Regions from separate parts of the Alcanivorax sp. IL2 genome, predicted to be linked through region 2. Evidence: predicted binding sites of a transcription regulator. Region 2 holds the regulator's gene; the other holds the start of a gene.
The links. The regulator LexA, encoded in region 2, represses DNA repair genes until DNA is damaged. The targets are predictions, from matches to a motif close to TACTGTNTANNTANACAGTA.
Positions count from the first base shown of each region.

Region 1: a site for LexA is predicted at 1,424-1,443, ahead of ACMG4N_RS12805 (LexA family protein). Genes of this name have one in related genera too.

Region 1 is NZ_CP179932.1:2,758,942-2,762,319, reverse strand. Features, by position in the region: gene ACMG4N_RS12820 (SDR family oxidoreductase) at 1-709, opposite strand, end outside; tRNA gene ACMG4N_RS12815 (tRNA-Gly) at 873-946, shown strand; gene ACMG4N_RS12810 (hypothetical protein) at 1,001-1,285, opposite strand; gene ACMG4N_RS12805 (LexA family protein) at 1,453-1,890, shown strand; gene umuC (translesion error-prone DNA polymerase V subunit UmuC) at 1,896-3,167, shown strand; gene ACMG4N_RS12795 (DUF3336 domain-containing protein) at 3,190-3,378, opposite strand, start outside.
Region 2 is NZ_CP179932.1:2,016,633-2,020,010, forward strand. Features, by position in the region: gene ACMG4N_RS09415 (TatD family hydrolase) at 1-643, opposite strand, end outside; gene ACMG4N_RS09420 (DUF1499 domain-containing protein) at 591-1,007, opposite strand; gene lexA (transcriptional repressor LexA) at 1,039-1,653, opposite strand; gene ACMG4N_RS09430 (cyclic nucleotide-binding domain-containing protein) at 1,972-2,622, shown strand; gene ACMG4N_RS09435 (universal stress protein) at 2,781-3,227, opposite strand.

The DNA of each region.
Region 1 (3,378 bases), 740 kb from region 2:
CCAGTTCCAGAAAGCTGGCTTCCACCCCGGCCAGGATATAGCGCTCGCCGCATTGGCCGTGTTCCAGGGCTGACAGGTGGGCCTTGGCCACCTCTTCAACGGCACAGAAGTTACCCCCGCCCGGCGGCACCCCCGGCAGCTTGCCGTCCTGGATCAACTTGATCATCTGCGACCAGTTATGGGTGTCACCAGCGCCGATAATGCCGCAGGGATTCAGGATCACCGCGTCCAGCCCCTGGCGGATACCATTCTCTATTTCCTGTTCGGCGAGGTACTTGCTGCGGTTGTAGCCGATCCAGTCGTTGGCCGCATTGGAGGACGTCTGTTCGTTGATGGGGGTGTCCTGAATGCCCCAGGCGGAGATTGAGGAGGTATGGACAAATCGGGCCGCCACGTTTTTCAGTGCCGCGCTGACCATGGCTCGGGTGCCCAGTACGTTATCCCGGTACTGTTGCGCGTTGCCACGCCGCCACAGGCTGGTATTGCCGGCCACGTGAAAGACGGCATCCGGCGCTGCCGGCATCACCAGGGCCAATTCGGTGGCATTATCCAGCGGAGCCTGTACTACCTGAATGCCTTTGGCCTGAAGCGCCGCGGCATCACCCCGTGGCCGTATGACCGCAGTGACGTCCCAGCCTTTTTCCAGTAGCTGGTCGACGATGTGTCCACCGAGAAACCCCCGGGCCCCACTCACAAACGCCATTGGCATGGCCATGCTCCTCTTTGTCATTCTGATCTTTAGGCAGTCTCTGAGCACGCAAACGGTTACTTAGAGACTCTTTCCGCAGTGTAACCTCAAACCTGTCATGATGGCGTGCCCACATCAGCGCTGGCAAAGGCGCATCCTTTTGACTATATTGCCGGTTGTTCAAGCGGGTGTAGTTCAATGGTAGAACGGCAGCTTCCCAAGCTGCATACGAGAGTTCGATTCTCTTCACCCGCTCCATATCAAAAAAAGCCACCCATCGGGTGGCTTTTTGTTTTTCCGGCTCCGGCGTTTTCAGATCGGGTAGGCAAGAAACTGTCCGCCGAGCCGGAACAGCACCTGCACCTGCATGCCGTCCTCCATGTCTGTGGCGGCGTCCCGCGCCAGCATGATGTAAGGGTAGCGGTGAGCCCAGGCGCAAGGCTTCACATAATGGGGAAAGGACGGGTCAGGTGCGTCGGCGACAAAGCTGTCACTTTCTCGGTGATAGAGCACATATCCCTGAAACGCGGCGCTGGCCGGCAGCCCCATTTCTTCCAGAAAGTCGGACATCCAGCCCGGGTTACCTTCAAGCATCATGACTACACCCTGATGGCGGCATTGTTAATGCCAACCCTAAGGCAGCCATGGCGGCGTTTGGATATGCCTTTCTTTGCGTTTTGTTACGTTGCTGTGTGTTCTGTCAGGGCCGGTATCGATGGTGTGGAAATGTCATTTAACTGTACATAGGTACAGTATTTGATAGCATGGCTCCATCGTTATCTTTCCTGTGGTGTCTCATGATTGCGCTGCCTTTTTTCACCGAACGTGTTGCTGCCGGTTTTCCGTCCCCGGCCCAGGGTTATATGGAGGCGCCGCTGGATCTGAATCAGCTATGCATTGGCCAGCAGGAGGCCACTTTTCTGCTTCGGGTAGAGGGGGACTCCATGCTGGACGCGGGAATTTTCCCGGACGACATTCTGGTGGTGGATCGCTCCCTGGAGCCATCCCACGGTGATGTGGTGGTGGCGTCGCTGAATGGGGAGTTCACCGTGAAGGAGTTGCGGCTGAGGCCACAGCCCATGCTGATGCCACGTAACCCTCGCTATGCAGCGATATCGCTGTCAGATCAGGAGTGGGAGTTGTTTGGTGTGGTGACATTTTCCCTTCATGCACACCGGTCGGTGGCCCGGTCCCGGCGGTGAGTGCCATGTTTGCCCTGGTCGATTGCAACAGTTTCTATGCCTCCTGTGAGCGCGTTTTTCGACCGGATCTGGCGGGGCGTCCGGTGGTGGTGCTGTCCAATAATGACGGCTGCATCGTGGCCGGTTCTGCCGAGGCCAAGGCGCTGGGAGTGAGAACCGGCATGCCATTGTTCGAGGCTCGGGATCTGATTCGCAAGCACCGGGTCGCGGTGTTCTCCTCCAACTATGTACTCTACGGGGATCTCTCCCGGCGGGTGATGGCGTCACTGGCTACCCTGGTGCCGGCGGTGGAGGTGTACTCCATCGATGAGGCTTTTCTGGATCTGTCCCTGATGCCAGCTGAGGAGCTTCAGCCGCTGGGATTGGCGCTCCGCGAACGGGTCGCAAAGTGGGTGGGTGTGCCAGTGTGTGTGGGGGTGGCTCCCACCAAGACCCTGGCGAAGCTGGCCAATCATGCCGCCAAGACGTACCCACAGACCGGGGGTGTGCTGGTGCTGACGGATCCGCGGTGGCGTGAGCGCTTGCTGGCACGTACGCCGGTCTCGGCGGTCTGGGGTATCGGCCGGCGCCTGGGGCAGCGGCTGAATGATATGGATATCGAGACGGCTCTGGATCTGGCCCGTGCCGACTACCGTCTGATCCGCAAGCGGTTCTCGGTGGTTCAGGAACGGGTGGTACGGGAGTTGAACGGTGAGAGTTGCCTCCCCCTGGAAGCTCGCCATGAGCCCCGTCAGCAAATTATCCATTCCCGCTCTTTCGGGGAGCCGGTGGCGTCGCTGGCAGCGGTGCGTCAGGCGGTTAGTGACTTCGCTGCCCGGGCGGCAGAAAGCATGCGTGCAGAAGGACTCAGTGCCGGTGCTATCAGTGTCTATCTGCGTACCGCCCCGATGGGTAAGCCGCAGCAGTTATTCCCCGATTCTGCCCGGGCAAGTCTGTCGCCAGCCACGGTAGATACCCGGGTAATGGTGCGCCACGCGGTGGAGATGGTAGAGGCCCTCTGGCAGGCCGGTTATCGCTATGGCAAGGCGGGTGTCATGCTGACGGACCTGGGGCCGGCGGGGCGCGAGCAGGTCACCCTTTTTCGGGAGGACGACAACGCGGAGGAAGGGAAGGCGTTAATGCAGGTGATGGATACCATCAACCGCAGCGGCAAGGGCAAGGTATGGTTGGCGGGCCGGGGGATGAATCAGAGTGAACGGTGTGTCTGGGCCATGCGCCGGGCCCATTTATCGCCGGCCTATACTACCCGCTGGGCCGATCTGCCCCGGGCTCGATGAGCCGCGGGGCAGAGGGTAGGGCTCAGACAGCGGTCATCGGTACCTGTTCGAGCATACGTTCCTCGATACGGTCCAGACGGGCACGACAGTCGCGGAAGGTGCGGCTGATGGCGGTGGTGTTGGCCACCATGTCGAGCTTGGGCCAGGTCGCCTTTTCCCCCTTGCGGATGTAGTTGCGTACATCCTGCAGGGTAGGGTTATTAAGCACTTT
Region 2 (3,378 bases):
GCAACAGCCGGTTATCCGGGATATTGTGCACCAGCTCGGCCAGCGGCTTGCCGCGGCGCTCATCGCACACCCAGCCGGTGATGCCGATGTGGCAATCCAGATCCAGATAATCGAAAAGCGCCTGACGCGAGCCGGTAAAGCAGTGTACGACCGCACCGACAAGGTGATCCCGGTGGGCTTTCAGAATGGGTGCAAAGCGCTCGTGGGCATCGCGTTCGTGGAGAAACACCGGTAGCCGGTATTCCACAGCCAGGGCGAGCTGGGCCTCGAAGGCACGTTCCTGGTCCGGGCGTGGGGAAAAGTCACGATTGAAATCCAGCCCCATTTCGCCGGCGGCTTTTACGGATTTCTGGGTTAGCAATTCCCGTAGCTCCTTTTCCAGGGCAGGGGAGTAGAAACGGGCGCTATGGGGATGCAGGCCGGCAGTGGAAAACAGGTCATCGTGCTGGCTGGCCAGCTCCATGGCCAGGCGGGATTCGTCCACATTGGTGCCGGTCAGTAGTTGCCAGGTCACCCCGGCAGAACGGGCCCGTTCGAGTACCTCATCCTGATCATCCCGGAACTGCTTGTCGGTCAGATTGACGCCGATATCAGCCCAATGGGGAATGTCGGTCTTGCAGTGAGTAGTGTGAGGTTCTTTCATCAGGGGCCTGCTCCGCCAGTTGTTCGCGCAGGGATTCTACCCGACGACGGTTGGCACCTAAATCCCAGTAGCCCACTCGCGATGCGGAACGAACCTCTACCACGCCGTCTTCACGAATATAGAAGGTCACATCATCCACGAAACGCAGCAGTCGGCTGGAGAAGCGGGCCTGAATACGGGACTGGCCGACCACATCGAACTCGACGCGGTCAAGCTGCCGCAGCAGAGCCTGTAGACGAGTCATGCTGGCCTTGCGAGTTTTTGCTACTTGCAGAGGCGCTACCCGGCGATCTTCGTCTTTGGCCAGGCTGGAGACGCAGTTGGGCGAATCCGGGCAGGGAGCGAGCAGATGCGTATCGGACATGGCGGCAACACTCATAAATAGCAGAATGGCACTAGTAAGAATTCGGATCACGGATCAACCCCACGAAAATCCCCTCGATGATCAGTTGATCAGCCGGCACCTTGATGGGCTCATAAGCTTCATTAGCCGGTAACAGGGTGGCGCTGGATTTATTCAACTTTAGGGTCTTCACTGTGACTTCTTCGTCAATGCGGGCAACCACGATCTCTCCGGAGCGTGCCACGTTGGATTTGCGCACGGCAATCAGGTCGCCATCAAAGATGCCTGCTTCGATCATGCTGTCGCCCTGTACCTTCAACAGGTAAGTAGGGCGTTGCTTGAACAGACCCTGGGGCACCGGCACGGTGCGTTCCACATTTTCGATGGCCTCAATGGGGACCCCTGCGGCCACTTTGCCGACTATCGGTAATTCTTCTTCCGACCAGTAAGCATTGTCGAGCAATTGAATGCCCCGGGAGCGGTCACTGTGGAGTTTGATAAAGCCCTTGCGTTCCAGGGCTCGCAAATGGTCAGAGGCGGCATTTTTGGACTGAAAGCCCATGATGTCGGCAATTTCCGCGCGAGTGGGTGCCATACCGGTATCGGCGATACATTCGCGGATACAGTCCAGCACCTGTTGCTGGCGATCGGTGAGTTTGCTGCTCATAACCTTCTCCATGTTTCCCGCAGGATTTCGGTTCCATACCCGGGCGTCATCGACGCTTCTGGCTAACCAGGCTGTCAGCCAAGGCTGACAAACAGTGCTACAAAACCGATGCTAGCATAGGTACTGATAATATGAACAGTGCTATTTGAACAGTTGTGGTGGGCTGAATTTCATCGCTTTCGGGAGGATATCGTTGCCCTGTGACTGCGGTGGCACTAGCATAATGCAAGGAGCGTCTGGATGGTTGCGGGTCTTTGTGTTGATTCGCCCTGCAGGCAGGCTCTTCGATAATAATTCCATCAGACCTGGGGATAGTAGATGGAGCAGGCCAATAATAATGACTTCGGCCAACAACGGATCCGGCAGCTGTTATCCGGTGTTCCGTTTTTCAATGAAATTGCCCGTGACGATCAAAGCGAATTTGCCCAGCTTGAGCACAATACCCGCCTTTGGGTAGCCGGTTCCGGTGATACTGTGATTCGTGCCGGGGATGTGGATTCCACCCTGTATTTCCTGCTGCGAGGGCAGCTTGAAGTGCTGTCTGATACCACCGGCGAAGCGCCGCTTTATTACGTATCGCCGGGGGAAGTTTTTGGCACCCTTTCCATGTTGCTCGGCACCCCGCGCAGCGCCACTATCAAGGTGTCAGAGACTGCCCGTGAAGCGGTATTGGTGAGCCTGGATTTCAATGAATTCAATGAGGATGACAGCCCTTATTCGTTGACCACCCGGCTGGCGTTCTTTCACATGATCGTTCATCACATCCGCTGGACCCTGGAAGTCAAACGTATGCAGTCGCCAGATCATGAACTGGTTCAGTCTATGCGCAAACTTCCGGTTTTCCATGGCGAAAAAGGCAGCCGCGAAGAACTGGCCGCCCTCAAGGTGCAGGCCCAGGGCCTGGCGGAGCTGCTATGTCGCTGGAACGAAGAGGGAGCGGAAGGGACGGGGGCGTTGCAGCTAACGTGAAGGCAGTTAATAGTTAACAGTGAATAGTGAACAGTTTCGCGGAACAGGTTTTCTGTTTTGTGAACGCAAGAGGCCGCGTCCAGGGGATGGACGCGGCCTCTTACGTTTCAGTCAGGGATGCGCCGGCACGCGCGCTATTAACTATTCACTGTTAACTATTAACTGCCTTTCTGATCCACTTTCACCGCCAACACATCGCAATGCGCCCCCGGTACCAGGCCGCGGGCGGTAGAGCCCAGTAGCAGGGCCAGGCCGCTGCGGGTGTGGCTGCCGACCACGATCAGATCGGCGTCCAGCTTGTCTGCCTGATCAAGGATGGTCTTCTCGATGGAACCCAGCTCCACATGGACATTATCGGCGGGTATCTGATACCGGCCGGCATAGGTGTCGGCGGTTTCCCGGGCCTGTGTCATCAGGCCACTTTGCAGATCGGTCACATCCATGGGCACATCGGCACCATAGGCCAGGGCCAGGGGCTCGATCACATGGATCAGATGCAGTTCACCATCATTGCCTGAGAGTACCCCGGCGGCCCGGGACAACACCTGGGCAGACTCATCACTGCAATCAATGGCGACCAGAATTCGGCGATAGGGACTGGGCACGGTTCTCTCCCTGAAACGGTGTCTTTCCCGCAGTATAACGCTCTTTGGGTGGCTTGCCAGAACCTGTTTCTCACTGGGAGGGTTGCCGGGGACCCTCTCTCTGGTCTACTACTAAAAAAGGACGGTCGGTGACAGCAGAGCTTGACCCGGC